3 regions of the Streptomyces sp. NPDC004051 genome follow, and region 2 is predicted to be linked to each of the others. Evidence: riboswitches for the same ligand, from Rfam matches in the RefSeq annotation. Region 2 holds a riboswitch; each other region holds the start of a gene.
The links. Region 2 has a riboswitch for cobalamin ahead of ACWEQO_RS24095 (energy-coupling factor ABC transporter permease). Riboswitches for the same ligand answer to the same signal wherever they lie in the genome.
Positions count from the first base shown of each region.

Region 1: another riboswitch for cobalamin. It lies ahead of ACWEQO_RS00290 (cobalamin biosynthesis protein); the one in region 2 lies ahead of ACWEQO_RS24095 (energy-coupling factor ABC transporter permease).
Region 3: another riboswitch for cobalamin. It lies ahead of ACWEQO_RS10545 (FecCD family ABC transporter permease); the one in region 2 lies ahead of ACWEQO_RS24095 (energy-coupling factor ABC transporter permease).

Region 1 is NZ_JBSGHG010000001.1:46,860-56,987, forward strand. It holds gene ACWEQO_RS00255 (ABC-F family ATP-binding cassette domain-containing protein) at 1-1,095, opposite strand, end outside; gene ACWEQO_RS00260 (VOC family protein) at 1,381-1,794, shown strand; gene ACWEQO_RS00265 (hypothetical protein) at 1,862-3,277, opposite strand; gene ACWEQO_RS00270 (alpha/beta hydrolase) at 3,552-4,679, opposite strand; gene ACWEQO_RS00275 (class II aldolase/adducin family protein) at 4,741-5,409, opposite strand; gene ACWEQO_RS00280 (anion permease) at 5,652-6,902, shown strand; gene ACWEQO_RS00285 (hypothetical protein) at 6,946-7,167, shown strand; cobalamin riboswitch at 7,298-7,436, shown strand; gene ACWEQO_RS00290 (cobalamin biosynthesis protein) at 7,562-8,548, shown strand; gene ACWEQO_RS00295 (cobyric acid synthase) at 8,545-10,080, shown strand; gene cobN (cobaltochelatase subunit CobN) at 10,077-10,128, shown strand, end outside.
Region 2 is NZ_JBSGHG010000026.1:32,499-42,626, forward strand. It holds gene ACWEQO_RS24080 (energy-coupling factor ABC transporter ATP-binding protein) at 1-772, opposite strand, end outside; gene cbiQ (cobalt ECF transporter T component CbiQ) at 769-1,518, opposite strand; gene ACWEQO_RS24090 (energy-coupling factor ABC transporter substrate-binding protein) at 1,525-1,890, opposite strand; gene ACWEQO_RS24095 (energy-coupling factor ABC transporter permease) at 1,887-2,630, opposite strand; cobalamin riboswitch at 2,661-2,869, opposite strand; gene ACWEQO_RS24100 (ABC transporter substrate-binding protein) at 3,047-4,642, shown strand; gene ACWEQO_RS24105 (ABC transporter permease) at 4,663-5,631, shown strand; gene ACWEQO_RS24110 (ABC transporter permease) at 5,637-6,590, shown strand; gene ACWEQO_RS24115 (ABC transporter ATP-binding protein) at 6,587-7,591, shown strand; gene ACWEQO_RS24120 (ABC transporter ATP-binding protein) at 7,584-8,267, shown strand; gene ACWEQO_RS24125 (aldo/keto reductase) at 8,298-8,597, opposite strand; gene ACWEQO_RS24130 (RidA family protein) at 8,983-9,384, opposite strand; gene ACWEQO_RS24135 (winged helix-turn-helix transcriptional regulator) at 9,487-9,870, shown strand.
Region 3 is NZ_JBSGHG010000007.1:5,278-15,405, reverse strand. It holds gene ACWEQO_RS10565 ((2Fe-2S)-binding protein) at 1-81, opposite strand, end outside; gene ACWEQO_RS10560 ((2Fe-2S) ferredoxin domain-containing protein) at 152-514, opposite strand; gene ACWEQO_RS10555 (ABC transporter substrate-binding protein) at 521-1,567, opposite strand; gene ACWEQO_RS10550 (ABC transporter ATP-binding protein) at 1,583-2,395, opposite strand; gene ACWEQO_RS10545 (FecCD family ABC transporter permease) at 2,395-3,438, opposite strand; cobalamin riboswitch at 3,606-3,726, opposite strand; gene ACWEQO_RS10540 (hypothetical protein) at 3,838-3,975, opposite strand; gene ACWEQO_RS10535 (alpha/beta hydrolase) at 4,073-5,704, opposite strand; gene ACWEQO_RS10530 (GNAT family N-acetyltransferase) at 6,060-6,545, opposite strand; gene ACWEQO_RS10525 (hypothetical protein) at 6,647-7,192, opposite strand; gene ACWEQO_RS10520 (helix-turn-helix domain-containing protein) at 7,189-8,391, opposite strand; gene ACWEQO_RS10515 (hypothetical protein) at 8,711-9,133, shown strand; gene ACWEQO_RS10510 (hypothetical protein) at 9,123-9,788, shown strand; gene ACWEQO_RS10505 (putative T7SS-secreted protein) at 9,791-10,128, shown strand, end outside.

The sequences.
Region 1 (10,128 bases), on a different contig from region 2:
GGTCTTGCCCGCGCCGTTGAGACCGAGGATGACGACCCGGGAGCCCTTGTCGATGGCCAGGCCCACGTCGGTGAAGATCTCGAGGGAGCCGTACGACTTCGACAGGCCCTCGGCGGTCAGCGGGGTCTTGCCGCAGGGCGCCGGGTCGGGGAAGCGCAGCTTGGCGACCTTGTCCGACTGGCGGGCCTCCTCGAGGCCGGACAGCAGGCGCTCCGCGCGGCGGGCCATGTTCTGCGCGGCGACCGTCTTGGTGGCCTTGGCGCGCATCTTGTCGGCCTGGGCGTTGAGGGCGGCGGCCTTCTTCTCGGCGTTCTGCCGCTCGCGCCTGCGGCGCTTCTCGTCGGCCTCGCGCTGCTGCTGGTAGAGCTTCCAGCCCATGTTGTAGATGTCGATGGTGGAGCGGTTGGCGTCCAGGTAGAACACCTTGTTGACGACCGTCTCGACCAGGTCGACGTCGTGGGAGATGACGATGAAGCCGCCGCGGTAGGTCTTGAGGTAGTCGCGCAGCCAGACGATCGAGTCGGCGTCGAGGTGGTTGGTGGGCTCGTCGAGCAGCAGGGTGTCCGCGTCGGAGAACAGGATGCGGGCCAGTTCGACGCGGCGGCGCTGACCGCCGGAGAGCGTGTGCAGCGGCTGGCCCAGGACCCGGTCGGGCAGGTTCAGCGCGGCGGCGATGGTGGCGGCCTCGGCCTCGGCGGCGTATCCGCCCTTGGTGAGGAACTCCGTCTCCTGGCGCTCGTACTGCCGGAGCGCCTTCTCCCGGGTGGCGCCCTGGCCGTTCGCGATGCGCTGCTCGTTCTCGCGCATCTTGCGGATCAGGACGTCCAGTCCGCGGGCGGAGAGGATGCGGTCGCGGGCGAGCACGTCGAGGTCGCCGGTGCGGGGGTCCTGGGGGAGGTAGCCGACCTCGCCGGAGCGGGTGACGCTGCCCGCGGCGGGGATGCCCTGGCCGGCGAGGACTTTGGTGAGCGTGGTCTTGCCGGCGCCGTTGCGGCCGACCAGGCCGATGCGGTCGCCCTTGGTGACGCGGAAGGTGGCGCTTTCGATGAGGACACGGGCACCGGCGCGCAGCTCGATGCCGGAGGCGGAGATCACTGGTCAGACTCCAGGCGTTGGGGGTCCCCTGCTCGAACGGAGCCTGGGGAAGTCGGCGGTGGGCGGCTGAGGGCGTTCCCGCCGTCTAATGCACAAGGAGAATGGCCATGCGGGCCATTCTAACGGGGTCGCGCAACCACTTTTCCGGTGTGCGGGTGTGCGATGCCCCTCTCCCGGCCGGGTCACGGAGCGTTGTCGGTGGTCGGTGCCAGACTGCCGGAAGGTCGTTTTTCCGGTGGTTTTCCCGTTGCCGGGTTTTGGGCTGCGGGAGGTGAGGAGTGGGCCGTGGCAGGTACGGGCGGCGGACGTCCGAGCGTCTTCCCGACGCTGTTGTACGCGGACGCGAAGGCGGCGATCCGGCAGCTCACGGAGGCCTTCGGCTTCACGGAGCTGTCGGTGTACGAGGGCGAGGACGGCTCGGTGGTGCACGCCGAGCTGGTCCAGGGCAACGGCGCGGTGATGCTGGGTTCCCGGGGCCGCGGCGGCGTCTTCGACACGGCGATGAAGGGTGCGGGGCCGGCCGGGGTGTACGTCGTCGTGGACGACGTGGACGCACACCACCGGCGGGCGGTGGCCCAGGGCGCGGAGATCCTGGCGCCCCCGGCCGACCAGGACTACGGCTCGCGGGACTACACGGCCCGGGACCTCGAGGGCAACGTCTGGAGCTTCGGTACGTACGCGCCCGAGGCCGGGGCCTGAGCCCGGCCCCGGGCCGGTGGGATCTCGCGGGACGGTGGTGGCGGCGGTGGCGGCGGTGGCGGTGGCGTCAGCCTCCGGTGTGCACCTGGAAGGCCGCCCGCCGGACGGCTTTGGCCAGAGCCGGGTCGGGGTGCGCGGCGGCGAGCGCGACCAGCACCTGCACGGTGCGCGGGTGTCCGACCGCACGCACCTCGTCCAGCAGCGCGGGGACGGTCGGCTGGACCGCGGACTCCAGGTGCCGTACCAGCAGCGGGGCCTCACCGTGGTCGGCGACCGCGGCGGCGGTGTCCACCCACAGCCAGGTGGCCTCCTCCCGGGTGAGGACCTGGTGGGCGTCCTCGGGGTCGGCGCCCTCGTGCTCGGCCAGCCACAGCAGGGCGTAGGGCCGCAGTGTCGGCTCGTCGTGCACGGCGCGGACCTCGGGTTCGGCGGGGGCGCCGACCACGCGCAGCGCCTCGAAGGCGAGGCCGCGCAGCAGGGCGTCCTCACCCCGGGCGGCGGCGAGCAGTTCGGCGACGGCGCCGGCGACCGGGCGGGCGGCGAGCCAGGCGCGGTACTCGGCGCGGGCCGCGTTGGGGCGCAGCTGGGCGCAGCCGCGGAGCATGTCCTCGGCGCTCTGCTCGATGTTCCCGGCGGGGCTCTGGGCGGCGACGCAGATCTGCTCCAGCTTGACCCAGACCGCCCAGCTGCCGAGCGGGGTGAGCGTGGCCTGCCCCTCGCCGTAGGTGAGGGCGCCCACCGCGGCGAGGGCGCGCAGGGCCCATTCGAGAAGCGGGGCGAGCGGGGCGTCGGCGGCGCCCGGTTCGACGGGCGTGGGCCGGGCGGTGTCGGCGGAGGGGGACGTGTAGTCGACCTCGCAGCGCTCCGTGCGCAGTTCGGTGACCCGTTGCTGCAGCAGGTCGAGGAGCTGGGGCACGGGGACGGGCCCGGCCGAGAGCTGGAGGAAGGAGAGCACCTGCGGCATGGCCGAGACGACCTCGCCGACGGTGGCGGATTCGTGGCCCTCGGGTTCCGGGTGGGCCAGCGACCAGGCGTCGAAGAGGGCGACCCAGCCGCGCAGCACGGCGCTGTCGTCGCGGTCCCAGGCGCGCAGCCGCCAGCCGGGGCGGGCCGTGTCGCCGTGCACCTCGACCAGACCGGCGAGCCGGGCCGTGTCCCAGTCGGCCCGGACCTGAGCCGGGGTCAGGCCCAGGTCGTCGGCCGCCCATCGCGCGGTCGCGTCGGAGAGGATGGCCTTGCCGGCGGCGGTGGCGCTGCTGCTCCGGCCGGGTCCGAGGGCGGCGTCGGCCCAGCGGGCGACGCGGGCCGCTCCGGCCAGACCGGAGCGTGCCGTCCTGGCCAGCTCCGCGGGGGCCGGTGTGCCTTCCGGAGGGCGCGGCGCAGGACGGCGCGAGCGCTGCTGGTTCATCGCCCTGGGGGCGGCGGCCAGGGGTCGCGGGCGGACAAGTCGAAGCCTGGAGTCGCGCGGGATACGGGACGTCACGGGTGCAGTCTTGCGGTTGACGGTCCGAAAACCCAAACGGAATGTCACGGGCGGCGACGGAGAGGGCCGGCGCAGCGGGTCGCACGGGCGGTCGAGGGGCGGTGGCAGGCCGGCGCCGCGGCCCCGAGCGGAATCCCCGGCGAGGCCCCCGCTCCCCCGTCCGCCCGGCCCCCGCCACCCGCCGGGGCGGAGAAGCCGGAGGAGCCGGAGCGGCCGGAGGAGCCGGAGGGGACCGCCGAGCCGGCACGGGGGTCACCCGCGGGAGGTGCGGAGGTCACATGAGCGGGGTGAGGAAGCGGCGCAGGGCCTCTTCGTAGGTGTCCTGGTCGGCGTTCCACATGGCGCCGTGCGGAGCGTCTGCGACCGTGAGCAGGGTGATTGTGTTGGGCTGGGATGCGGCCAGGCGGTGGGAGAGCCGCCAGGGGGCCACCACGTCGCCGGGGCCGTGGACGATCAGGGTGGGGACGTCGATGTGCTCCGCCTCCGTCGTGCCGGGGTGGTGGTCGCCGTAGCGGCCGGTGCGGCCCTGGGCGGCGCGGACCGCCAGCGGCAGCAGCACGCCCGGGGTGCGGCGGGCGGCGGCGAGGGCGCGCAGGGTCGATTCCCAGCTGAGCACCGGGGAGTCGAGGACGAGTCCGGCGATGCGGTCGCGCAGGGTGGAACGGGCCGCGGCACGCAGCGCCATGGTCGCGCCGGTGGACCAGCCGAGCAGGACGACCTGTCGGGCACCGGCGTCCAGCGCGTGGCGGATCGCCGCGTCGAGGTCGCGCCACTCGGTCTCGCCGAAGTGGTTGAGGCCGTCGGGCGAGCGCGGCGCGCCCGGATCGCCCCGGTACGAGGGGATGAGCATCGGGAAGTGGTGGCGGTGCAGGAACTCCATGAGGTTCATGGGGTGTTCCCGGGTGGTGCCGAGGCCGTGCACCGCGATCACCCAGGTCTCCCGGACGCCCGGCACGAACCAGGCGGGAAGGGGGCCGAGTTCGCCGGGGACGAGGACGTCGGTGTGGTCCAGGCCCAGTGCGGCACCCGGGTCGCCTATGTACAGGTTCGGGGTGAGCCACGCCCGGTCGCCGGGCTTCAGGGTGCCCCGCACGACGCGTTCGAGACGGCGTACGACGGTGTCGGCGGAGTCCGACATGCCTTCCAGTACGGGTCCGACGACCGCGTGGGAGTCGTCACCGGTGAGGCCGTAGCGGCCGGGGCGCAGGGCGGCGAGGTCCCGGGTGAGGCTGATCTGGCCGGCGGCGGTGCCGTGCACGGTGAGCCGGGGCTCGGTGGGCAGCGGTCTGCCCGGCGGCGCCTTGAGTGCCGCGTCGCTGGCGAGCCGGCCGGCCGCCACCGCGGCGGCTCCGGCACCTATCACGGCGGTGACGGCAGCGGCCGTCGCTCTGACAGTGCGCACGGAACCCAGTGTCCCGGCGGACCGGCCCCCCGGCCAGTGGACGTCTTGCCCGGGTGACCTCTCAGTCGCGCTGCCCGTAGCCCCGCAGGCGGTCCGCGACCTCCGCCAGCTGGTCGGCCGACAGGAGGGCCGGGGAGCGGCCCGGGACGGACGAGGCGGTCAGCCAGAGCCTGCACATCCACTCCAGCTGGGCGGTGCGGTCGTAGGCCTGGTCGAGGGTGGCGCCGTGGGTGAGGGTGCCGTGGTTCCTCAGGAGGCAGCCGGTGCGGCCGTCGAGGGCGCGCAGCACGTGTCCGGCCAACTCCTCGGTGCCGTAGGTCGCGTACGGGGCGACCCGGACGGGCCCGCCGAGCGCGGCGGCCATGTAGTGGACGAGCGGGAGTTCGTCGACGAGCGTGGAGACCGCCGTCGCGTGCACGGCGTGTGTGTGCACCACGGCGCGGGCGCCGGTCGCGCGGTACACCGCGAGGTGCATGGGCAGCTCGCTGGTCGGGACCAGGGTGCCGAGGACCTGGCGGCCGGTGAGGTCGACACCGGTCACGTCGTGCGGGGTCAGGCGGTCGTAGGGCACCCCCGACGGTGTGACCAGTACGGTCGGACCGACCCGTACCGAGACGTTTCCGGAGGTACCGACGACGAGCCCGTCGGAGACGGTCCGGCGGGCGGCCTCGACGAGGCCGGTCCAGGCGCGCGCCTTCTCCTCGCTCGCACGGCGTCGCTGTTCGGTCATGCCGTGATCCTGCCGGGTGACGAAGGTCTCTTCAACGGATCCACGGCCGGCCGTGGACGTCCGCCGACGGGGTCACAGCCCTTCAGCCGCACCGCCGCGGGTGGGGCATGGTGGATGCGGGGCCGTCCGAGGGGGCGTTCACACCCCTCAAGGTCATCCCGTCGCCCATCCCAGTTCATCTTCTGTTCACTCAGGTTACCTACGTTCAACGCGCCAATGACTTCGAACGATTGCCTGGGTAAATGGAAAGCTTCTCGCTGATCCTCGCGATTGTGGTGGTAACCGCACTCGCGTTCGATTTCACGAACGGTTTCCACGACACCGCGAACGCGATGGCGACAACCATTTCGACCGGTGCTCTCAAGCCCAAGGTCGCGGTGGCCATGTCCGCCGTGCTGAACCTGGTGGGCGCCTTCCTCTCCGTGGAGGTCGCCAACACGATCTCCAAAGGCCTCGTCGACGAGGCCGGCATCCGGCCCGAGGTCATCTTCGCCGCACTGGTCGGCGCGATCCTCTGGAACCTCCTGACCTGGCTGGTCGGCCTGCCGTCCAGCTCCTCGCACGCCCTGATGGGCGGCCTGATCGGCGCCACCGTCGCCTCGGCGGGCTTCGGCGCGGTGCACGGTGACGTCCTGGTCACCAAGGTGCTGATCCCCGCGATCGCCGCGCCGCTGGTGGCCGGCGTCGCCGCGATGTTCGCCACGCGGCTGACCTACCGCCTGGGCAAGAAGGCCGACGGCAAGGCGTCCGAGAAGGGCTACCGGGCGGGTCAGATCGCCTCCGCCGGCCTCGTCTCCGTGGCCCACGGCACCAACGACGCGCAGAAGACGATGGGCATCATCACCCTGGCCCTGGTCGCCGGCGGCGCCCTCGCCCCGGACTCCGACCCGCCCATGTGGGTCATCGTCTCCGCGGGCGTCGCCATCGCGCTCGGCACCTACCTCGGCGGCTGGCGCATCATCCGCACGATGGGCAAGGGCCTGACGGACCTCCAGCCGCAGCAGGGCTTCGCCGCCCAGACCAGCGCCGCGACGGTCATCCTGGCCTCCTCCCACCTCGGCTTCTCCCTCTCCACCACGCACTCGGTCTCCGGTGCCGTGATGGGTGCGGGCCTGGGCCGCAAGGGCGGTGTCGTCCGCTGGTCGACGGCCACCCGGATGTTCGTCGCCTGGGGCCTGACGCTGCCGGCGGCGGCCCTGGTCGGAGCCATCGCCGAACTGGTCTGCCGAGCCGGCAGCTGGGGCACCGCCGTCGTCGCCGTCTTCCTGGTCGTCTCCAGCGCGGCGATCTGGAAGATCTCCCGGCGGGAGGTCGTCGACCACACCAACGTCAACGACCACGACGACGCCGACGTCCCGGCCGCCGCCGCCGAGGAGCCCGCCGGCGTGGTGACCGTCGCCATGGCCGCGGTGACCCCGCCTCCGGCCGGCGATCTCTCGGCCACCATCCCGGCCCCGGCCCCCGCCGACCCGCCCGCCAAGACCACCGTCTGACCGCGTCCCGGCACGAAGGAAGAGACGAAGGAAGAAGAGCACCATGCAGATCGACTGGGCGGCCCTCGGTTCCGTCTTCGGCGTCAGCCTCGTGGTCACCGTGGCCCTGGTGGCCCTGTTCACCCTCGGCATCGTCGGCCTGTCCCGCCATGAGCGGGCCGTGGCCCAGGGCCAGTCCGCGGCCCTGGCGGTCGCCGGCGCCTACGCCTGCTTCGCGGCCTGCACGGCGGCGGTGGCGTACGGGATCTACCTGATCGTGGCCTGACCGAGGTCGTCTCCGTCCGACGGGCGGTGCGGGGTGTGAAGCCCCGCACCGCCCGTTCGCGTTCCCCCCACCGGAGCCCCTCTGTGGGCCTCAGCACACTTCAGCCTCGCAGGTCAAAGGCAGGTTGACGGTTCTTCCGGGCCGTGGTGAACTGCCGGATGCCAATGCGGCGGCAGGAGAGGAAGCCGGTGGAAGTCCGGCGCGGTCCCGCCACTGTCACCGGGGTGCACACCCCGGGAGCCAGGAACTCTCACCGCCGGTCTCGTCGAACCAGGGCGTGGACACCCTGAGTGAGGACATATCGCCATGCCCGGCTGCCCGTCGAGGTCGACCAGCAACGCCCCGTCCCGGCTCGGGGCGGGCGTTCCCACCGGATCCCCCACCGGCTGAACCCGTGGGTGCCGATCGCGAGTTCGCGTACGGCGCCGCCGCCGGCCTCCTCGGCGACCTGCTCCTCGGCGATCCCCGCCGAGGGCATCCGGTCGCCGCTTTCGGGCGGGCCGCGGCTGCCGTGGAACAGATGCTGTGGCGGGACGACCGCGGCCGGGGCGCGTTGCACACCGCCGTCTGCGTCGGCGGGGCCGTCGCCCTGGGCAGCCTTGCCTCCCGGTGCGTACAGTCCTCCCCCGCCGCCTCGGTCGCCCTGACCGGCGCCGCCACCTGGGCCGTCGTCGGCGGGACGTCGCTGGCCCGGGAGGCCCGTGCCATCGGGCGGGCGCTGACGGCCGGGGACGTCCAGGCCGCGCGGGCACGGCTGCCGCACCTGTGCGGGCGGGACCCGCAGGCGCTGGACGCCGACGGGATCGCCCGCGCGGTGGTGGAGTCCGTCGCCGAGAACACCTCCGACGCCGTGGTGGGCGCCCTGGTGTGGGGCGCCGTCGCCGGGGTGCCGGGGCTGCTCGGGTTCCGGGCCGTCAACACCCTGGACGCCATGGTCGGCCACAAGTCGCCCCGGTACCGGCGCTACGGCTGGGCCTCCGCCCGCCTCGACGACGTCGCCGGATGGCCCGGAGCACGACTGACCGCCGTGCTCGCCGCGGCCGCCGGACCGGACCCGCGGGGCGCCGTCCGGGCGTGGCGCGCGGACGCCGCGAAGCATCCCAGCCCCAACGCCGGCCTCGTGGAGGCGTCCTTCGCGGGCGCGCTCGGCGTGCGGCTCGGCGGAACGCTGTCCTACGCCGGGCGGGTCGAAGACCGGCCCGTCCTCAACGGCACCGGCCGCCCCGTGGCCACGGCGGACATCGACCGGGCGGTACGGCTCTCGCGGCGCGTGGGCTGGCTGGCGCTCGGCGTCGGCGCCGCCGCGCGGATCGCCGGTACGCGGATCATCGGCACGCGGATCGCCGCCGCACGGACCTCCGGGAAGGGGCACAGGTCATGAGCGGTGGGGGTCTGCTGGTCGCCGGTACCACCTCGGACGCCGGCAAGAGCGTGGTGACCGCCGGGATCTGCCGGTGGCTGGCACGACAGGGCGTCAAGGTCGCGCCGTTCAAGGCGCAGAACATGTCACTGAACTCGTTCGTGACCCGCGAGGGCGCCGAGATCGGACGGGCGCAGGCCATGCAGGCCCAGGCCTGCCGGGTCGAGCCGACCGCGCTGATGAACCCCGTGCTGCTCAAGCCGGGCGGCGAGCGGAGCAGCCAGGTGGTGCTGCTGGGCAGGCCGGTCGGCGAGCTGAGCGCGCGCGGCTACCACGGTGGACGGCAACAGCAGTTGCTGGGCACGGTACTGGACTGCCTGGCACAGTTGCGGGGCACGTATGACGCGGTGATCTGTGAAGGGGCCGGCAGCCCGGCCGAGATCAACCTGCGGCGCACCGACATCGTGAACATGGGGATCGCCAGGAACGCCGGGCTCCCCGTCCTCGTCGTCGGCGACATCGACCGCGGCGGGGTCTTCGCCTCCTTCTTCGGCACCGTCGCCCTGCTCTCCCCCGAGGACCAGGCGCTGGTCGCCGGGTTCCTGGTGAACAAGTTCCGGGGCGACGTGACGCTGCTGGAGCCGGGCCTCGACATGCTGCACGGCCTGACCGGACGGCACACGTACGGCGTCCTGCCCTTCCGGCACGGGCTCGGCATCGACGAGGAGGACGGCCTGGCCGTCTCCCTGCGCGGCGCCGTGCGGGAGTCGGCCGTCGCCCCGCCGGTCGGCGAGGACGTGCTGCGGGTCGCCGTGTGCGCGGTGCCGCTGATGTCCAACTTCACGGACCTGGACGCGCTGGCCGCCGAACCGGGCGTCGTCGTGCGGTTCGTGGACCGGCCCGAGGAACTGGCCGACGCCGACCTCGTCGTCCTGCCGGGGACCCGCGGAACCGTGCGGGCCCTTCAGTGGCTGCGCGAGCGGGGGCTGGCGGACGCCCTGGAGCGGCGGGCCGCCGAGGGGCGGCCCGTGCTGGGGATCTGCGGGGGCTACCAGATCCTCGGCGAGCACATCGAGGACGAGGTCGAGAGCCGCGCCGGACACGTCGACGGGCTCGGACTGCTGCCCGTACGGGTGCGGTTCGCGCGGGAGAAGACGCTGACCCGTCCCGTCGGACAAGCCCTCGGGGAGCCCGTCGAGGGGTACGAGATCCATCACGGGGTCGCCGACGTCACCGGCGGGACAGCGTTCATCTCCGATGACAGCGGACACAGCCTGGACGGCTGCCGGGTCGGCCAGACCTGGGGCACGCACTGGCACGGCTCGCTGGAGTCCGACGGCTTCCGCCGGGCCTTCCTGCGCGAGGTGGCCGCCGCCGCGGGGCGCCGTTTCGTGCCGGCCCCCGACACCTCGTTCGCCGCGCTGCGCGAGGAGCAGCTCGACCGGCTCGGCGACCTGATCGAACAGCACGCGGACACGGACGCGCTCTGGCGGCTCATCGAGTCGGGCGCGCCGCAAGGACTGCCTTTCATTCCACCGGGAGCGCCCGCATGAGCACAGTGTTGTTGTTGTCGACCGCCGACACGGACCTGCTGGCGGCCC
Region 2 (10,128 bases):
GCAATCCTTGCCGGTGCAGCAGTCGGGCCGCCGCGATCCCCCACGGCAGCCGCAGCCCCGCCGCCGCGAGCAGGTCCGTACGGGCCAGCATCGCGGCCGCGGGGCCCGTGCGGGCGCCGGACGGGGTGAGCAGCGCCGCGTCGTCGGCCCAGCGCAGGGCGAGGTCCACGTCGTGGGTGGCCATGACGACCGTGGTGCCGTTCGCGCGCAGCCCGTCGAGGGTGGCGAGCAGCCGCTCCTGGCCGTCGGGGTCGAGCCCGGCCGTCGGCTCGTCCAGGATCAGGACCCGGGGCCGCATCGCCACCGCGCCCGCGATCGCCGTCCGCTTGCGCTGCCCGTAGGAGAGCAGGTGCGTGGGACGGTCGGCGAGGGCGGTGATGTCCAGCGCGGCCAGCGCCTCCGTCACCCGCGCCCGCACCTCCGCGTCGGACAGCCCCAGATTGAGCGGCCCGAACGACACGTCCTGGCCCACGGACGCCGCGAACAGCTGGTCGTCCGGGTCCTGCACCACCAGCTGCACGGTCGTCCGCAGCCGGGTCAGCCCCTTGCGGTCGTACCGGACGGGCCGACCCGCCACGGTCAACTCGCCCTCGCACGGGCGCAGTCCACCGCTCAGCAACCGCATCAGCGTCGTCTTGCCGCTGCCGTTGCGGCCCAGCAGGGCGAGCGCACGCCCCTCCCGCACCTCGAAGTCCAGACCGGTGAGCACGGCCGGGCCGTCCTCGTACGCGAAGGACGCGTTCCGCAGCGCGACCAGTGCGGGCTCGCTCACGACAGCGGCCTTTCCAGGAGAAGGGCGAAGGTGGCCAGCGCGACGAGCAGGGCCAGGCTCCCGACCGTGAAGCGCACCGAGACCCGCGCCTCCGGCACCAGCACGCGCAGCGTGCCGTCGTAACCGCGTCCGGCGAGCCCCGTCTGCAGCCGCGCCGCCCGGTCGAAGGAGCGGACGAACGCGGTCGCGCCGAGCCCGCCCAGCGAACGCCAGGCCGCCGCCCGGCCGGTGTGCCCGAGCCGGGCCGCCTGCGCCTCCCGGACCCGGCGCACCGAGGCGAGCAGTAGGAAACTCATCCGGTACGTCACCAGCGCCACGTCCACCAGGGGAGCGGGCACACCGGCCCGTACCAGGCGCGGCAGCAGGTCGGACATCGGCGTGGTGAAGGCGAACAGCAGCACCCCGAGGGAGGCCGCCGAGGTGCGCAGCAGCAACTCCCCGGCGCGCAACGGCCCGTCGTCGGCCCAGGCCACGAACCCGCCCGGCCCGCCCACCCGCACCAGCAGCGGCAGCGCCCCGGTCACGCAGAAGCCCAGCGGCACCCGGTAGGCACGCCACAACCGCCGCCCCGGCACCCCCGCCGGGCCCAGCAGCACCGCGAGCGCGGTCAGCAGCACCAGGACCGCGCCCGGCCAGGGCGGCAGCGAGATCGCCAGCACGGTGAGCCCCAGTCCGAGCACGGCCTTGTCCACGGGATGACGGCGGCGCCAGCGACTGCTGTGCGCCGCCGCGTCGATCGGCAGCACGGGGGATCAGGCCCCGGGTCCCGTAGGGGCCGCGTCGTCGACGTCCGCCTCGGTGGTGGAGGCCCCCCGCTCCCGTTCCGCCCCCTGCCGGCGTCCTCGCCGCAGTCCGAAGTAGTACGCGAGCACGCCCGCGCCGATCGCCGCCTGGAGGGCGAACAGCGCCGACTCGATCTCCCCGGACGGCGGTTCGTACAGCGGCGAGAACCACGGCTCGTAGTCCGGGTCGATCTCGGTGATCGCGATCTCCGCCTCCGCGTCCGCGCCCGCGAACGGCTCCTCCTTGTGATCGCCGAGCCCGAACACCAGCGGCACCACGGCGAGCACGGCCACCAGGAGCAGCAACAGGGAGTTGATCTTCGCGTTACGGCTCATCGGGCCACCGCCTCACCCGAGTCAGAGCCGGCGCCCGAGTCAGAGCCGGCGCCCGCGCCCACCGTCTTCTTCCCGATCCCGGCCACCAGCACCCCGAGCCGGGTCAGTTCGCCCTTGCTGGACTGCACCAACAGGCGCATCACCAGCACCGTCAGCAGCCCCTCGCTCACCGCGAGCGGGATCTGCGTGACGGCGAAGATGGAGCCGAACTTGCCGAGCGCCCCCGCGAACCCGCTGCCCGGGTCGGGGAAGGCGAGCGCCAGCTGCACGCTCGTCACGCAGTACGTCGACAGGTCGGCGACGAACGCGCCGCAGAACACCGCCACCATCAGCGGCGCCCCGGACCGCCGCGCCAGCCGGTAGACCCCGTACCCCGCCCACGGCCCGACGACCGCCATCGAGAAGACGTTGGCGCCGAGCGTGGTCAGCCCGCCGTGGGCGAGCAACAGGGCCTGGAACAGCAGGGTGATGGTGCCCAGCACCGCCATGACCGGCGGCCGGAACAGGACGGCGCCCAGCCCGGTACCGGTGGGATGGGAACAACTCCCGGTAACCGAGGGCAGTTTCAGCGCGGACAGGACGAAGGTGAACGCTCCCGACGCGCCCAGCAGCAGCGTGCTCTCGGGATGTTCCCTGACTTCGCGGGTGAGCGACCGGGCTCCGTGGACGACGAACGGCGCCGACGCGACGCCCCAGGCGACCGCGTGCGCCGGCGGTAGAAAACCCTCGGCTATGTGCATGACTCGGCAGACCCTCTCCAGCACCTCGTGGATGGTTGACGCGCCTTGGCCGGTCTCCTGGCTGACGGGTACCACCGCCCGTGCTCCGCCTTCCCGGGTCCGAGGGGGACCCAGTGGCTGCCTTTCGGTCCTGTCGGGGGACAGGGCCTGGGGCCGGAGCCGGACTTCCCGATCACAGTGGCGAGGGCCGCACCGGTATCGCACCGGATTTCCCGTTCACCAAGGCGAGGCGACACTAGACCCCGTCCCGGGCCGCTGACAAGCACTTCCGGGGGGCGCACGGACAGCGCCCGGCAGCGCGCGCCCGGCGGACCCGGCCCGTCGAAGCGCGGGAATGAGGGGAGGGGGTGCTGGGCAGAAACCTGCTGCAACTAATATGCAACAACGAGATCCGGGCAGCAAAGGTGTGACATTCGATGACGACCCGACGAATAAAGGGTGCAGCCGTCGCGGCGACCATGGCCGCCGCGGTCGCCGGGTGCTCGGCGCCCGGCGGCGGCACGGACGGCGCCGCGGGCGGCGGGTCCGCCGACTCCGTGGTGATCGGGGTCCCCAACGAGCCGGACACCCTGAGCCCGCTGCTCGGCTACGGCAAGGACGGCAATTCCAAGATCTTCGACGGGCTGCTCGCCCGGGACGCCGACCTGGAACTCGAGCCCGCCCTCGCGAAGGCGCTGCCCGAGATCACCGACGACGGCCGCACCTACACCTACACCCTGCGCCCCGGCGTGAAGTTCAGCGATGGCGAACCCCTCACCGCCGAAGACGTGGTCTACACGTACGAGACGGTCCTCGACGACAGGACCAACAACACCGCCAAGAGCGAACTGGACGCCGTCAAGGAGGTCAAGGCGGACGGCGACGACAAGGTCGTCTTCACCCTCAAGTACCCCTACGCGGCCTTCCCGGCCCGCACCGTCCTGCCCATCGTCCCCGAGCACGTCGCGGGCGAGCAGGACCCCAACACCGGCGCCTTCAACACCGAGCCGATCGGCACCGGACCGTACGTCCTCACCGGCTGGAGCAAGGGCGAGAAACTCACCTTCAAGGCCAACCCGGACTACTGGGGCGGCGCGCCGAAGGTGAAGAAGCTCACCATGGCGATCATCGCCGACGACGACGTCCGCGCCACCCGGCTGCGCTCCGGCGACCTCGACGGCGCGACCCTCCCGCCCAACCTCGCCGCCACCTTCGAGAACGACGACGCCCGCAAGACGTACCGGGCCACCACCTACGACTTCCGCGCCGTCACCCTCCCCACCGGGAACAAGATCACCGGCGACACCACGATCCGCCGCGCCCTCGACCTCGCCGTCGACCGCAAGGCCATGGTCGACAAGATCCTCGACGGCGCCGGCCGCCCCGCCTACGGACCGCTGCCCCTCGACGACCCCTGGTACGCCAAGGACGTCGAACGCCCCCAGGACCTCGCCGAAGCCAAGAAGATCCTCGACCGCGACGGCTGGAAGGCCGGCCGGGACGGCATCCGCGCCAAGGACGGCGCCCGCGCCGCCTTCACCCTCTTCTACCCCTCCGGCGACAAGGTCCGCCAGGACCACGCCCTCGCCTACGCCTCCGACGCCAAGAAGGCCGGCATCGACGTCAAGGTCGAGGGCGCCACCTGGGAGGTCATCGAACCCCGCATGGGCAAGGACGCCGTCCTCGCCGGCTTCGGCAGCACCGGAGACCCCGACTTCGGCCTCTACACCCTGCTGCACTCCTCCCTCGCCGGCGACGGCTTCAACAACATGCCCCACTACGACAACCCCGCCGTCGACGAGGCCCTCGAAACCGGCCGCCGCGCCCAGGACCCCGACGACCGCAAGGCCGCCTACGACGACCTCCAGCGCGCACTCGTCAAGGACCCCGGCTACACCTTCCTCACCCACATCGACCACCTCTACGTCCTCGCCGACCGCTGGGGCGACCTCACCACCCAGGTCGAACCGCACGAGCACGGCTTCGCCAGCGGCCCCTGGTGGAACGCCGAGGACTGGCAGCCCGAGAAGTGAAGACCCTGCCCTGGGCGGCAATGGGACACCTCGTGGCACGGCGGGCCCTGCTCGCCGTGCCCGTCCTCCTCGTCGTCACCTTCGGCGCCTTCGCCCTCGCCGCCGCCTCCCCGTTCGACCCCGTCAAGGCCTACGCCGGAACCGCCGCCCTCGGCGCCGACCAGGAAACCCTGGACCGGCTCCGCGACAACCTCGGCGTGGACCGGTCCTTCGCCGTCCGCTGGTGGGAGTGGCTGACCTCCGCGGTCACCGGCGACCTCGGCCACTCCAGCGTGATGCGGCAGCCGGTGGCCGAGGCGATCGGCGAACGGCTGGTCTGGTCGACGCTGCTGTGCACCGTCGCGTTCGCCGTCGCCGTCCTCCTCGGCACCCTGCTCGGCGTCCTCGCCGCCCGCCGCCCCGGCTCGCTCCTCGACCGCACGGTCACCTCCCTCGCCTACTCCCTGGAGGCCGCGCCGGTCTTCTGGATCGCCCTGCTCGCCGTCTGGATGTTCGCCCTCCACCTCGACGTCCTCCCGGCCGGCGGCCTCACCGACACCGGCAGCGAACACGTCACCGCAGGCCAGGTCACCAGCCACCTGATCCTGCCCGCCGGCGTCCTCGCAATCTCCCAGCTGCCCTGGTTCACCCTCTACGTCCGCCAGGGCGTCGGCGACGCCCTCGCCGAGGACCCCGTGCGCGGCGCCCGCGCCCGCGGCCTCGCCGAACGCACCGTCCTGCTCGGCCACGCCCTGCGCTCCGGACTGCTGCCGGTGCTCACCCTCATCGGATCCCGCGTCCCCGAACTCATCACCGGCGCCCTCCTGGTGGAGACCGTCTTCAGCTGGCCCGGCATCGCCGCCGCCACCGTCGAGGCGGCCACCGCCGTCGACTTCCCCCTCCTGGCCGCCTTGACCACCCTCGCCACCGCCGCCGTCCTCGCCGGAAACCTCCTCGCCGACCTCCTGTACGGACTGATCGACCCGAGGGTCAAGCTGGAGGAGATGTGACCCCCATGGCTGACACCACCGTCGAGAAGACCGACGCGACCGCCCCCACGGCCGACGCGACCGCCCCCACGACCGACGCGACCACCCCTGCGGCCGACGCGACCGCCTGGCGCTCGCACGGCACCACCCGCCGCTCCACCCACACCCTGCGCCTGCGCGTCTCCGCCGCCCTGGTCGCCCTCACCGCCCTCGCGGTGCTGCTCGTCCCCCCACTGGTCCAGCTCGACCAGCAGGCCGTCGACCTCGCCTCCAAACTCCTCCCACCCAGCTGGTCCCACCCCTTCGGCACCGACGACGTCGGCCGCGACCTCCTGCTGCGCTGCGTCTACGGCCTCCGCGTCTCCCTGCTCGTCGGCGTCGTCGCCGCGATCACCGCCACCGTCATCGGCACCGCCGTCGGAGCCACCGCCGGAGCCCTCGGCGGCTGGGTCGACCGCCTCGTCATGCGGCTGGTCGACACCATCTCCTCCGTCCCGCACCTGCTGCTCGGCATCTTCATCGTCGCCATGTTCCGCCCCGGCGTCTGGCCCGTGGTGATCTCGGTCGCCCTCACCCACTGGCTGTCCACCGCCCGCATCGTCCGCGCCGAGGTCCTCTCCCTGCGCTCCCGCCCCTACATCGACGCCGCCGTCTCCGGCGGCGCCTCCCGCCTGCGGGTCGCGCTGCGGCACCTGCTGCCCGGCGTACTGCCCCAGGCCGGCCTCGCCGCCGTCCTGATGATCCCGCACGCCATGTGGCACGAGTCGGCGCTCTCCTTCCTCGGCCTCGGCCTGCCCACCCACACCGCCAGCCTCGGCACCCTCATCCAGGGTGCCCGCGGCTCACTCCTCGCCGGCCACTGGTGGCCCACCCTCTTCCCCGGCCTGTTCCTGATCATCCCCACCCTCGCCATCGCCGGCCTCGCCGGAGTCTGGCGGGAGCGGATCAACCCCCGCCGCCGATCGGAGCTGACGCTGTGACCGAGCGACCTCCCGTACTGTCGGTCCGCGGACTGTCGGTCCGCTTCCTGGTGCCCGGCGGCGGCCGCATCGCCGCCGTCACCGACGCCCACTTCGACGTGGCACCCGGCGAATGCCTGGCCCTGATCGGCGAGAGCGGCTGCGGCAAGTCCGTCCTGGCCTCCGCCCTGCTCGGCCTGCTGCCCGCCAACGCGCAGACCGCCGGCCACGCCCTGCTCGGCGACCTCGACCTGCTCACCGCCGACGAACGCACCCTCGCCCGCACCGTGCGCGGCCGTCGCATCGGCCTCATCCCGCAGAGCCCGGCCGCCCACCTCACCCCCGTCCGCACCATCCGCTCCCAGGTGGAGGAGACGGTCGCCGAACTCACCGGCGTCCGCGGCCGCGCCGCCCTGCGCGCCGCCGCCGAGAAGGCCGCCGCCCGCGCCGCCTTCCCCGCCGACCACCTCGACCGCCACCCCCACGAACTCTCCGGCGGCCTCGCCCAACGCGCCGCCACCGCCCTCGCCCTCATCGGCGACGCACCCCTCCTCCTCGCCGACGAACCCACCACCGGCCTCGACCGCGACCTGGTGGACCACACCGTCGACGAACTCCGCCGCCACGTCGACACCCCCGGCGACGGCACCGACCAGGCCCGAGCCCTCCTGATGATCACCCACGACCTGACGGCAGCCGAACGCATCGCCGACCGGGTCGCCGTCATGTACGCGGGCCGCATCGTCGAACTCACCGACGCCGACACCTTCTTCGGCACCACCGGCCCCCGCCACCCCTACAGCCGCGGCCTCCTGGACGCCCTCCCCGACCGCGCCTTCACCCCCATCCCCGGCATGCCCCCCGAACTCGGCGCCCTCCCCGACGGCTGCGCCTTCGCCCCCCGCTGCGACCGCGCCACCCCCACCTGCGCGACCCTCCCGCCCCTCACCGCCTCGGTCGCCTGCCACCACCCGGTCCCGGTTCCGGTCCCGGTCGAGGCCCTGGAGGACGTCCGTGCTTGAACTCCGCTCCATCACCGCCGGCTACGACCGCCGGACCCCCGCCGTCCGGAACGCCTCTCTCACCCTCGCCCCCGGCGAGGCCGTCGGCCTGCTCGGCCCCAGCGGCTGCGGCAAGTCCACCCTCGCCAAGGTCACCGCCCTCCTCCACCGCCCCGACGCCGGCACCCTCACCCTCGACGGCACCCCCGTACGCCACTGGCGCCACCGCGCCCCCCGCGCGCTGCGCACCGCCTTCGGCGTCGTCTTCCAGCAGCCCCGCCTCTCCGCCGACCCCCGCCTGACCCTCGCCGACCTGATCGCCGAACCCCTGCGCGCCACGGGCCGCCGCACCGAGGCCCCCGACCGGGTCGCCGAACTGGCCTCCACCGTCGGCCTCACCCCCGACCTCCTCACCCGCCGCCCCCACGAGGTCAGCGACGGCCAACTTCAACGCGCCTGCCTGGCCCGCGCGTTGGTGCTGCGTCCCCGCTGGCTGATCTGCGACGAGATGACCGCGATGCTCGACGCGTCGACCACGGCCGCCCTGGTGGCGGTGGTCGAGGCCTACCGCACCGAAACCGGCGCCGGTCTCCTCGCCGTGGGCCACGACCGCACCCTCCTCGACCGCTGGTGCGACCGCACGGTCCACTGGGACACGGTGACGGCACCCGCCGCACCGGCGGCCGAGGCGAGCTGACGGAACTCCCCTCATCCCGTGGGCAGGGGCTCAGACAGCGCCCTCGTCCGGCTTGTCGAGAACGGCCAACTCCTGTTCGGTCAGGCGCAGGCTTCCGGCGGCGATGTTCTCTGCGAGGTGTGCCGGGTTCGTGGTACCGGGAATGGCCGGCACGTACGGACCGCGGTGGAGGGTCCAGGCGATCCGTACCTGGGCCGGCGTCGCACCGTGGGCGCGGGCGACGGAGCGGACGCGCGCGTCGTGCTCTTGGCCGGCGGCCGCCTCGCGCAGCAGGCCGGAGACGGCGAAGTACGGGACGAAGGCGATGCCCTGCTCCCGACACAGGTCCACCAGTCCGCCGCGCAGGCATCGAGCGAGCGGCTCAGGGCGGGGAACTCCCCACCGGGACCGACGCAGCGACCCTGACCGGACTCGTCCAGTCCGTCGTGCACGGGTTGTCGGTGCGGGCCGACCTCGGCGTGGCCCTGCTGACGACGGCGCGGCTCACCCACGAACTGATCTGCCGACACCTCACCGCACCGACACCCTGCCCCCGACAGCCGGGGACAGCGGACGGCACCTGCCGTCCGCTGCCGGGCGGGCCTTGGTGGACAGCCCGTTACAGGACCGGCCGAGGGCCGCACCAGCGCAGAGCGTCACGCACCGTAGCCTTCCCTGAAACGGTCGAACTGCACCCGTTGCAGCAGGCCAGTGGCTGGAGGTCGGAAAGAGCCACTCAGGCGGGCAGCTTCGTGTCGACGACGAAGCTGATCTCGATGACCTGGCCGGGGAAGGCCAGTTCGGTGACGCCGAAGACGGTGCTGGCCGGGCGGTGGTCGCCGAAGTACGCCAGGTTGCCCTCCATCGCCGCCGCGGCATTCCGCTGCAGGTTCACCATGTACAGGGTCTGGGAGACGACCTGATTCCGGGTGACGCCGTAGTGCTCCAGGACCTTGTCCATGTTGACGTGGGTCTGCTTGAGCTGGGCGGCGAAATCGTCCGCGTGGAGGAGCTCGCCCGACTTGTCGTGCGAGAGCTGTCCGGAGACGTGGATCAGATCGCCGGACTTGATCGCCTGCGAGTAGCCGAAGTCGCTTTCGGCCGGCACGTTGTGGTTGAAGACATCGAGGGCAGCCAAGGGTGTTCACCTTTCCGATTCACTCTCTTGTGGTTACTCAAGAACCATAGGAGAGTGGGGGCCGACCTGGAAGAACGCACTTTTCGGTGACTGAGGAACCTGATGGTGACCAAGCAACTGCTCAAGGGCCTGCCCGAGGACGCGGACCTCAGGCGCGCGGACTCCCTGGCGCGGGAGATCTTCTCGGACGTCGCCAACAAATGGGCGCTCCTGATCATCGAGGCGCTCGGCGAGCGAACCCTGCGCTTCAGCGAACTGCGGAACGAGGTCGAGGGCATCAGCCACAAGATGCTCACCCAGAACCTGCGCATGCTGGAGCGCAACGGCCTGGCCGAGCGGACGGTGCACCCCACCGTGCCGCCGCGGGTCGAGTACACCCTCACCGAGCCGGGCCGGGCCCTGCGCAGCACGGTCGACGCCATGTGCGGCTGGACCCACCAGTACCTCGGTCACATCGAGGACGCACGCCATCGCTTCGGCAACTGACAGGCACGCAGCACCACGCCCCCTTGTGCGCTTTCTTGTTCACCACGGCTCTCCCCGCTCACGCCGACCTGCAGCGCTTGTTCTCAAGCGCGGATTTCATCTCGAGGGCAGGCCGACGACGAGGGATCGTCCCGGAGCCCACGCCCGAGAACGACGCCCGGGAACGACGCGCGGGACAAGGCAGCGCTCCGTGAGGGCGACCGGCCACCAGAACCGACGGGCTCCGGCGCCCGGCGTCCTCGGTCCGCCGGAGGCGGC
Region 3 (10,128 bases), on a different contig from region 2:
GAAGCCGCCGAGGGCCGCCACCTCGTGCAGGGCCGCGGTGACGGCCTCGGCGGGCGCCTGAGCCTGAGCGTATCCGGTCATGCCGGGGCGGTTCCTTTCCGTCGGGCGGCGGCGCCGGCCCGGAGGGGGCGGCGGCCCGGTGAGCGCGGTTTCAGGGGGCCGTGCCCCGCCGTGGCGGCCTGACGGTGTAGAGGTCGAGGATGTCCGGGAGGGGTGCGACGCCGGGGCCGCCGGCGTGCGCCCAGGCGATGATGTCCTCGATGGCGTCGGGGTCGTTGACCAGCCCCAGCCAGACGGGCCGGCCGCCGGCCGCCCGGCCCGCCGCGGAGGGCTGGACGACGATGACGTTGGCCTGTTCGCACAGGTCCAGACAGGCGGAGACCCGTGTCGGAACCGCCGCCCGCAGACGCGCCGTCTGCGCCGCGTGGTCGACGCCGGGCACCTTGGAGCTGCCGCAGCAGCAGTCCCGGCACACCACGACCCGGCAGGGGGCGGGGTTCGCGTCGCGTGACATGCGGCCTCACCCCTCTTCCCGGGCGGATCCGCCCCGGTCGAAGTCCCTCAGCTCCGCGGCGAGTGAGCTGACGGCCGCGGGGTTGCGCGGGCTCTCCACCAGGTCCACGTAGTCGAGGACGACGATCCGGTCGTTCCTGACGGCCGAGACCCGGGCGAGCGGCGGGTAGGACTTCAGGAACTTCCGCTTCTGGTCGGCGCCGGTGTCCCCGTAGTCGTTGATCACGATCACCTCCGGGTCGCGTTCGACGACGGTCTCCCAGCCGACCGTCGTCCAGCTGTCCTCGAGGTCCTTCATGATGTGGTCGCCGCCCGCCTTGGTGATGATGTCGTGCGGACCCGCGTACGCACCCGAGGTCAGCGGCTTGTCCCGCCCGTCGTCGTAGAGGAAGACCCTCGGGCGGTCCGCGCCCTTCGGCGCCTTCGCCTGCGCTTCGGCCACCTGCTTCCGGAACTCCGTGACGAGGGCGGTGGCGCGGTCCTCGACGTCGAAGATCCTGCCCAGGTTCCGCAGGTCGGTGTAGAGGGCGTCGAGCGGCGACATCACGCCCCGTGCCTTCCCTCTCCCGTTGCGGCACGACTCGCTCAGCAGATACGAGTCGACGCCCACCTTTTCCAGCTCGGCGGGGGTGAAGCCGGTTCCCTCGTTGAAGCCGTAGTTCCAGCCGGCGAAGACCAGGTCGGCGCGGGCGTCGAGGACCAGTTCCTTGTTGATCCTCTCCTTCGAGAGCCACTCGGTCTTCCGGTAGGCGTCCTTCCAGGGAACGGAGGTGAGGTCGCCCTTGTCGTCGGGCATCACGTAGCCCGCCATGTGCCCCTCGAGCCCGAGCGCGAACATGATCTCGGTGATGCCGACGTCGTTGGTGACCACGCGCCGGGGCGCCTTGTCGTAGGTCTTCTTCTCTCCGCAGTTCTCCACGGTCACCGGATAGTGGCCGTCACGGGCCGCGGAACCGTCCTTCTCCTCTTCCTGAGAGGTGACCTGCGCACCGCAGCCGGTGAGGAGCAGGGCCGTGGCGAGCGCGAGTGCGGCGGGGCGTGCCGGGTGCGGCATGGTGACGGTGACTCCTCAGGTGGCGGACTGGGCGGGCTGATCGGACTGGACGGACCGGGCGGGCAGGAGACGGTCGAAGAGCAGCTGTACGGCGCCGGTCTCCGGATGCGGGACGCGGTGCGCCCGCACGCCGAAGACCTCGGCCAGCAGCTCGGCTGTGAGCACGTCGTGCGGAGCGCCGGAGGCGACGATCCGGCCGCCGTGGATGACGTGGAGCAGGTCGCAGTGGAGTGCGGCGAGGTTGAGGTCGTGCAGCGCGGTGAGCACCGTCAGCCCGCTGCCGCGCACCAGGGCGAGCACCTCCAACTGCTGGGCAATGTCCAGGTGGTTGGTGGGTTCGTCGAGCACCAGCACCCGGGGTCGCTGGGCGAGCGCCCGGGCGATCAGGACCCGTTGCCGTTCGCCGCCGGAGAGGGTGAGGAAGCCGCGGTCGGCGAGGTGGGCGGCGCCGACCCCCGCCAGCGCGGCCTCGCACGCCCCGCGGTCCTCGTCGGTGGTCCGGGCCGCCGACCGCTGGTGCGGCAGCCGTCCCATCGCCACGACCTCGGCGACCGTGAAGTCGAATTCGGTGACCGCCTCCTGGGGCAGTGCGGCCACCCGGCGGGCGCTTTCCCGCGCACTCATGGCGTACAGGTCCTCGCCGTCGAGCCGGACCGTACCGGCCGAGGGGCGCAGCGCCCGGTAGACGCAGCGCAACAGGGTCGACTTCCCGCTGCCGTTGGGCCCGACCAGTCCGACGAGCTGCCCCTCGTCCGCCCCCAGCGTGACCTCTTCCACCAGCCGGGCGCCGTCGGCCTCGACGGTCAGTGCGTCGACGTCGACCCGCATCACACGCCTCCGAAGGTGTAGGAACGGCGACGCATCAGCAGGACGAAGCACGGCACGCCGATGGCCGCGGTCAGTACGCCCACGGGCAGTTCGACCGGCGCGAGCACCACGCGGGACAGGATGTCCACCCAGATCAGCAGGACGGCTCCGGCGAGTGGCGCGACGGCCAGCAGCCGCCGGTGGTCGGCGCCGACGAGCATCCGCACGGCGTGCGGAACCATCAGTCCGACGAAGCCGATCGCCCCGCTCACCGCCACCACCGCCCCCGTGACGGCCGCGGAGACCAGGAACAGCTCCTTGCGCAGCCTCTCCGGGCCCACTCCCAGCGCGGCGGCCGTCTCGTCGCCCATGGCCAGGGCGTTCAGGCGACGCGCCGACCATCCGAGGTGGACGAGGCCGCCGAGCACCGCCCCCGCGGCGATCGGCACGGAGGCCCAGTTGGCGCCGCCGAGGCTGCCGAGCAGCCACATCATCGCGGACCGGGCCGCCTCACCGCGCTCGGCCGCGAACACCATGAACGTGGTGACGGCCGAGAAGCCGTAGAACATCGCGGTGCCCGTCAGGACGAGCCGCAGCGGGCTCAGGCCGCGCGGGGTACGGGCGATCGCGTACACCAGCACCATGGCCAGGAGCGCGGAGAGGAACGCCGCCGTGGACAGGGCCCAGACGCCGAGCGCGCCGAAGGCCCCGAAGATGAGCACGGCGTTGGCGCCCACGGCCGCGCCCGAGGAGATGCCCAGCACGTACGGGTCGGCGAGCGCGTTGCGGACCATGGCCTGCACCGCGACGCCGATGGCCGACAGCCCGGCCCCTACGATCGCGGCCAGCACGGCCCGGGGGAAGCGCAGCTCCCAGACGATGGTGTACGCCGGTACCTGACCGGGAGTGATGGACCCGCCCGTCGACCCGGCCCACAGATGGTGCAGCACCTCGCCCCAGGAGATCCCCGACGCCCCGATCCCCACCCCGCAGACGAGGGACACGGGCAGAGCGGCGCCCAGGCCGATCAGGAGAAGGGGCAGCGGTACGCGTCCGGAAGACATGGTCCCGGCTCCGGTACGGGGCGTGCGCGCAGGCGTGGCGGGTTCGGTTTCGAGGGTGGTGGCCACGGACGGGTCGCTTTCGCCTCAGGCCGTGCCCCTACGCAACAGAAGGAGCGGCCCCGGGCGGCGGGCGCCCTGCGCAGCACCTCTCGCAGTCCACGGCGAATGACAGGAGCCTTCACACCGCGGGTAATCGGGCTTGCGGGGCCTTGGAGGGGCTCCGCCCACCGTTGCGGGTCAGCGCCGGAATTCGACCGGACTTCCCCCGCGGGGCAGGTGCAGCTTAGCGCGCTTGCTGGAGCACCCCCGCCGGTGGTGGCGGAGATCACCCCCGCCGCTGCGAACCCGGCACTCCCACCGGACCTCCGCATCTGCCCTGCTCAACGGCCTGACAGGCCGTCAGCGGACGGGCACGGCGAGGTGCTGGAGGTGTGCGGCCGGCTGATGCACGGCATCGGGAACCTCCGCGTCGGCGCCGACCGTGACCCCGACCACGATGCACGCCGACTGGTCGCACTTCTCGTCGCAGGACTGCACCGGCCCCGGACCGAGGCGGGTCCGGGGCCTGGTGCCGAGCGGTGCGGCGGGGAGCGGTTCAGCGGGGAGCGGTGAGCGGCCGGGGCCCCCGGCCGGTTCAGGCGGTGGTGCCGGCCGTTCCGCCGCCGCCGGTGGTGACGCCGCCGGCCGGCTTGGCCGCGGAGAAGGGAGGCGTGTCCTGTCGGCACGTCGTTCCGACCGGCGGGAGGGTGCCGTCGACGAGGTAGCGGCTCTCGTGCGCCTTGACGCAGCTGCTGGGGTTGATCAACGCGGTGTGCCCGTAGCCGTCGTTGGTGAGCAGGCGTGCGTTGGCCAGTTCCTCGGCCATGGCCTGCGCGTTCGAGTAGGGAGTGGCGGGGTCGTAGGCGGTGCCGACCACCAGGACGGGGCGGGCCGTCGGCTTGTCCCACGGGCCGCGGTAGCGGTCGGCGGCGATTGCGGGCCAGGTGGCGCACCCTTCGGCGGCCCAGGTCCAGAAGCGCCCGGCGTCGCCCGCACGAGCGGCGGCAGCCTCCTCCATGGCGTGGTAGGCCCCGGGGTCACGCGGGTTGGGGCTGTCACCGCAGAACACCGCGGCGCCCTGCTCCTCGCCCAGGTACGGGGTCGGGTCCGGGACCGCCGGTGGGAGCGGGGACGAGGCCGGCTCCGGGGCGCGGCCCCGCCACAGGTCCTGCAGCCGGCCGGCGAGGTCCGTCCAACCGGGGTGGACGACGTAGAGGCTTTTCACCGCGTCGGCGACGGTGCCGGCGTAGGTCCACGCGCCCACGGGCTGCTTCCGGAGCCGCTGCATCAGCTGGTCGAACTTGGTCCGGGTCGCCTTCGGGCCGCCGGCGGAGAAGGCGCAGTGGGCGGTGGTGGTGGACCCGCACAGGGCGAGGAACCGGTCCAGGGTCGCCGCCGCGCTGCGGTCCGAGCCCATGCGCAGGAACGTCGTGAGCCGGGGGTCGTGGTCGGACGCGTGATGCGTCCAGGCCTGCGGGTCGATGTTGCTGTCGAGGACCATGGCGCGGACCTTGCCGGGAAAGAGGTTGGCGTAGGTGGCGCCCAGGATCGTGCCGTAGGAGATCCCCTGGTAGGTGAGGTGCGGCTCCCCCACCGCCCGGCGGAGCAGGTCGAGGTCGCGGGCGGTGTCGGTGGTCGACACATGGCGCAGCAACTCGGGGTCGCGCTGTCCACAGCGCCGGGCCAGGTCCCGGGACGCGGCGATGAAGGCCGCCCGTTCCTTCTCGCCCACCGGGAAGCCCGCCGGTCTGCCCGCGTTCCATTCGGCGGCCTCCTCGGGACTGGCGAAGCAGTTCACCGCGGTGCTGCTGCCGACTCCCCGGGGGTCCCAGCTGACGATGTCGAACCGTTCCCGCACCTCGCGCGGGAACTTCTCGTAGTTCTGCGGCATCTGCACCGTTCCGGGGCCGCCGGGGCCGCCGGGGTTGAAGAAGAGGGTGCCGATGCGCCGGCCGGGGTCGGTCGCCTTCCGTCTGACGACCGCCAGCTCGAGGGTGCGGCCACCCGGTCTGCCGTGATCCAGCGGCACCTTCGCGGTCGCGCAGTCGAACTCGCTGCCGCGGACGCAGGGGCTCCAGTCCAGTCGCGGGACGGGCACCGAGGGTGCGGGGGTGCCGCCGGCCACGGCGAGGTCCTGGCCGGCCAGTACGGTCGAGCAGGTCACCAGCGCGGCGACGAACGCGGTACGGCGTCTGCGGACCGTTGTGAATCGGCGTATGAGGGGCATGGGCATACTCCGTTCGTGGGTTCTCCGTGGCTGAGCGCCCCGGGCCGCCGACGCCCTGGCCGCGGTGCGCGTCCGGGTCCACCACACAGCGGCCCGTCGGTGCGCGCGCGGCGGTACAGCCGAATGGCCCAGTCCCCGCGCTCCGGCCCGGCACGCGGTGGTAAGCGGCACCGTCCGTCCGGGCCTGCGGCCCACCCAGCGGGGGCGGATCGGCGAGCCGCCGGCCGGGAGCGGTCCAGGCGCGGCGCGGCCCGCTCCCCACCGGTGAGCTGCTCGTCGTCACCCGGCGGTGGCCGGCGCGTGGGAGGAGGCCCCGCGGGCCGGGCCGGCGAGAACGTCCCGCCTGATGGTGTCTTCAGGCGGCGGCCGGCCCGCCGCTCAGCGCGGCCACGATCTCCTCGTCCTCGAACTCTCCGGTGGGCGTGAAGCCCAGCGACGCGTACAGGCGGGCGGCGGGGGCGTTCTCCGGGTGGTAGGAGAGCCGGATCTCGCGGCAGGACGGCAGCGTGGCGAGGCGTCGTATCAGGACGCGCATCGTGGCGCGGCCCACGCCCTTGCCCTGCTCGGCGACGTCGACGACCATGCCGCCGATCCAGTGGGCGCCCTCCTCCTCGTCGTACGCCCACATGACGTGGCCCACGACCTCGTCACCGGCCCGGACCGCGAGGGAGGTCCAGGTTCCGTCCCGCAGGGAGAGCAGCAGATAGCGTGCGCCGAGGGCGGCCACGAACCGGCGCTGGTCGTCGGCGGGGGCCACGTCGGCGACGGCACGCCAGTTCTCGTCCGTGATCTCCTCGAGCACCACGCACCGGCCCTGGCGGTCGGTGTCTTCCTTCGTCATCAACCCTGTTCTTTCGCTCGATACGGGTAGGACGGCCCCGGGCGGGCCTGGTCAGTCGTCGGCGTGGGCGCCCCGTAGGTCCGCGCCCGCTGCCCGCCTGTTCAGCGCAGCAGGTCCTCGGGGCTGCGGGGGACACCCCGGATGTGCCGGCCGGCCTGCTGTATGGCGGTGAGGAGTCCGTGGCCGGTCTCGGCCATGACCAGCCCGTCGACGACGGCTTCGCGCATGACGCCGACGGTGTCCTTCACGGGGATCCCTTTGCGGCGTGCGTAGTGGCCCGCCTCGCCGTCGTCGGTGATCCACACGGAATGGGCGAACTCGCTGCGGTGCTCGATCAGGACCAGGGTTTCCGCCTCGCCCAGGTGTTGCAGTGGGCGGGACGGAGCACCCGCGAAGACGACGCGCCGGGTGCGGTCCACTAACGCGATCTCGGCGGGGTCGTCGATCTCGATGGGCGCGCCGAGCCATCCGCCACCGGTCACCTCGCTCAGCCTCGGCCAGTGGCGCGACGACCGATCGGCCTCGGCCGCGACGGCCTGGGTCCAGCGTCCCCGGCCGTCCAGGACCTTCTCCAGCAGGGCGAGACGGTCGACCGCCGCGAAGTTGCACAGCACGGTGTTGTCGGGAAACCAGCAGTGGCGCGTCATGGCTGGAAGACCAGGTCCCCCTCGTCGGCCGCGGCAGTGGTCGAGGGGGCTTCCGGAGGAACGGGGTCGGGTTCGAGCACCTCGCGGAGCCGGTCGGCCTCCCATCCCGTGTAGGCCGCCAACGGCCGCAGGGTGGTCTCTCCGTCCAGGTACGCCTCGTACAGCGTCTGGGCGGGGCGGAAGGGCAGCCGCTTGGTCTGCGACCAGGCCGTACGGGCCTGGAAGAGGTCGCTCTGCCCGGTCAGCCAGTGGCAGTCCTCGGTGGTGAGTCCGCGCAGCCTGCCGGCGGTCCGCTCGTCGATGAGGCCCAACTGGGAGAGGCGCGCCGCCAGAGCGCTGGGTGACACCTGGAAGTGGACCACCAGGGAGGTGAGGTGCTCGTCCGACAGACCGCCTGCCGTCACCGCTGCCTCGATCTCCGACCGGGGCATGAGGAGGTGGGCGGCGAACACGTTCGCGCGGACCTCGGTGAGGTCCTTCTGGTGACCGGGGGTCAGGTGGGTCTCCGTCAGGAGGTCCTGTGCGTCCCGGGCCAGGATGTGTCCGAGCTCGTGTGCGAGGGTGAAGCGCTGCCGGGTGGGCACACGGGTCCGGGCGATCATGATGAGCCGGAAGCCGTCCGCCTGCCAGGCGGCGCCGTCGATCCCCTCCGGCAGTCCGATCTTGGCCACGTCCACCCCGAAGGTCTGCTCCAGCGCCTGGAGGAGTTCCGCGCTGTCCATGCTGCCCACCGGTGGCGCCCCCTCGGCGCGCAGTCGGGCGAGCGCGGCTTCCGCGAGCGCCACGCCCTCGTCCACACACCCCTTGTGATCCGTGGGAGCGGTGGGGTGCGGCGGGCCGACCGAGGGCAGTTCCGGCTGCTGCGGCGCCCTGCCGAGGAGGACGAGCACCTCGTGCGCGCTGGTGAAGCGTTCGACGAGGTCCTTGAGTGTGGCACGGTCGCCCCCGCTCATCGCCGACGGCACTGCACGGGCGGCGAAGGCCGGACGCAGCGGGTCGCGTCCGGTCAGCAGCCAGTCGACCGTCGTGCCGCCGAACTCCGCGATGCGCGCCAGGTCCAGGGAGGTGAACCGGCGGACTCCGCTGAGCGACTTGGACAGCTTGTCCGGCGTCAGCCCGACCCTCTCGGCGAACTCCACCTGCTTGACCGATGCCCTGAGCATGACGCTTCGTACACGATCGGTCACGGTCTCCTTCATGCCCTCACCCTAGGAACCGGATGCGAAAATCGCAACCGTACGGGCCCGGTGGCGGGGCGGGCCTTCCGGGCCGAAGCCGCTTTGATCGTCGGGGAGCACGTCCCGCCCCTGCCCGCCGGAGCGTTCGGCCGCCGCCCGGCCCACTCCCCCCGGCCGGACGACGCAGATGTGTCCCACCGGCCGTCGAGCGCCCGGTGCGGAACGCAACGGAGCCCGCCCAAGGCCCGGTTGGGTTTCACGAGAACCACCGCCCCCTTCACGCGCGTCGTGATCTACGGTGCCATCAGTCACCTTTGGCACCGTGACGAGGGAGGGTTCTGTGGAGCAGCCCAGGACGGCGTTGGCCGAGCGGATCGCCGAGCGGCGGGCGGGACTTGGTGATCCGCGGGCGCTGGTGGGTGAGATGCGGCGGTCGGTGCTTCTGGTCCCGTCCGTCGACGGGCGGCTGTGGAGCGCGCATTCGGGTGGGGTGCGGTGGGTGTGCGCCTTCACGGACGAGACGGCGCTGGCCCGCTTCGCCCTTCACCACGGTCCGGGTGACCGGCCGATGGACTACGCGGCGCTGCTGGGTGCGCGCATCGTGGACGAGATCGTGCCGGGCCTGGGCGAGCCCGCCGGCCTGGCGGTGGACATCGCCGACGAAGGCGGGTCGATGTTCTTCCCGCCGGTCACCGGGATCGTTCCCGACGGTGCCGCCCTCGACACCGACACGACGGAGCAGGGACGCGGCCGTGGGCACTGACGGGACGGACCTGAACTTCGACGAGGCGTCGGTGGCGAAGTTCACCCAGGGGGTGGGCGCCACCATCGACGAGCTGGGCGACCTGGGCGGCGCCACCGGCTCCATCATGGGCAAAGGTTTCTCCCAGCTGTCGATGACCGGGATGGAGACCGGTCACCACGGCCTGTCGGTGGACTTCGAGGACTTCTGCGAACGCTGGGAGTGGGGCGTGCGCGCCCTGGTGAACGACGCCGGCCAGATCGCGAACCGCCTCGGGCTGGCGGCGGGCACCCTGTGGGAGCACGACCAGTACGTCGCGGGGTCGCTGAAGGTGGGGGTCAACGCCCTGATGGGCGGCAACCCGCACGCCTCCGAGGAGGAGATCACCCAGCAGGGCTGGGGCGAGGTGTTCACGCCGGACTACCTGGACCCGGACTGGAGCCGCGAGTCGTTCGAGCGGGCCGGTGAGGAGATCGAGCAGACCTGGAAGGACACCGGCCGCACGCTGCTCACCGAGGGGCAGGGCGGCCGGCAGTCGGAGTGGCTCAACGAGCGGCTGGGCGTCGGCGAGGGCGAGTGGAACCGGGCGCTGGACGACACGTTCGGCCCGTCGCCCGAGGAACGCGCCCGGCAGGCGCAGCAGCAGGGCGGTCAGGGCGGCGACGGGGGTAACTGAGCGTGGGCATCGGCGACTTCATCAAGGACATCACGCCGGACTCGGTGGAGGAGGCGGTCGAGGACGGTGTCGAGTGGCTCGGCGACCGGGTCGAGGGCGCCGGGAACTGGACCGCGGACCGACTGGACGAGGCCGGCTGGCAGTCCGGTGCGGACTGGGTGCGCGAGCAGTCGCGCTCGGTCGCCAACCGGATGGGCGCCGAGGTCGACGAGATGGACCTCGGCCAGAGTGAGGACAAGACCAAGCTGGTCCACGGCAGTGCGGAGAAGATCCGTGCCACCGCCGAGAAACTCCGCGCCTTCCACAAAGCGTTCGACGACGCCGGCGAGGGGCTGAAGGG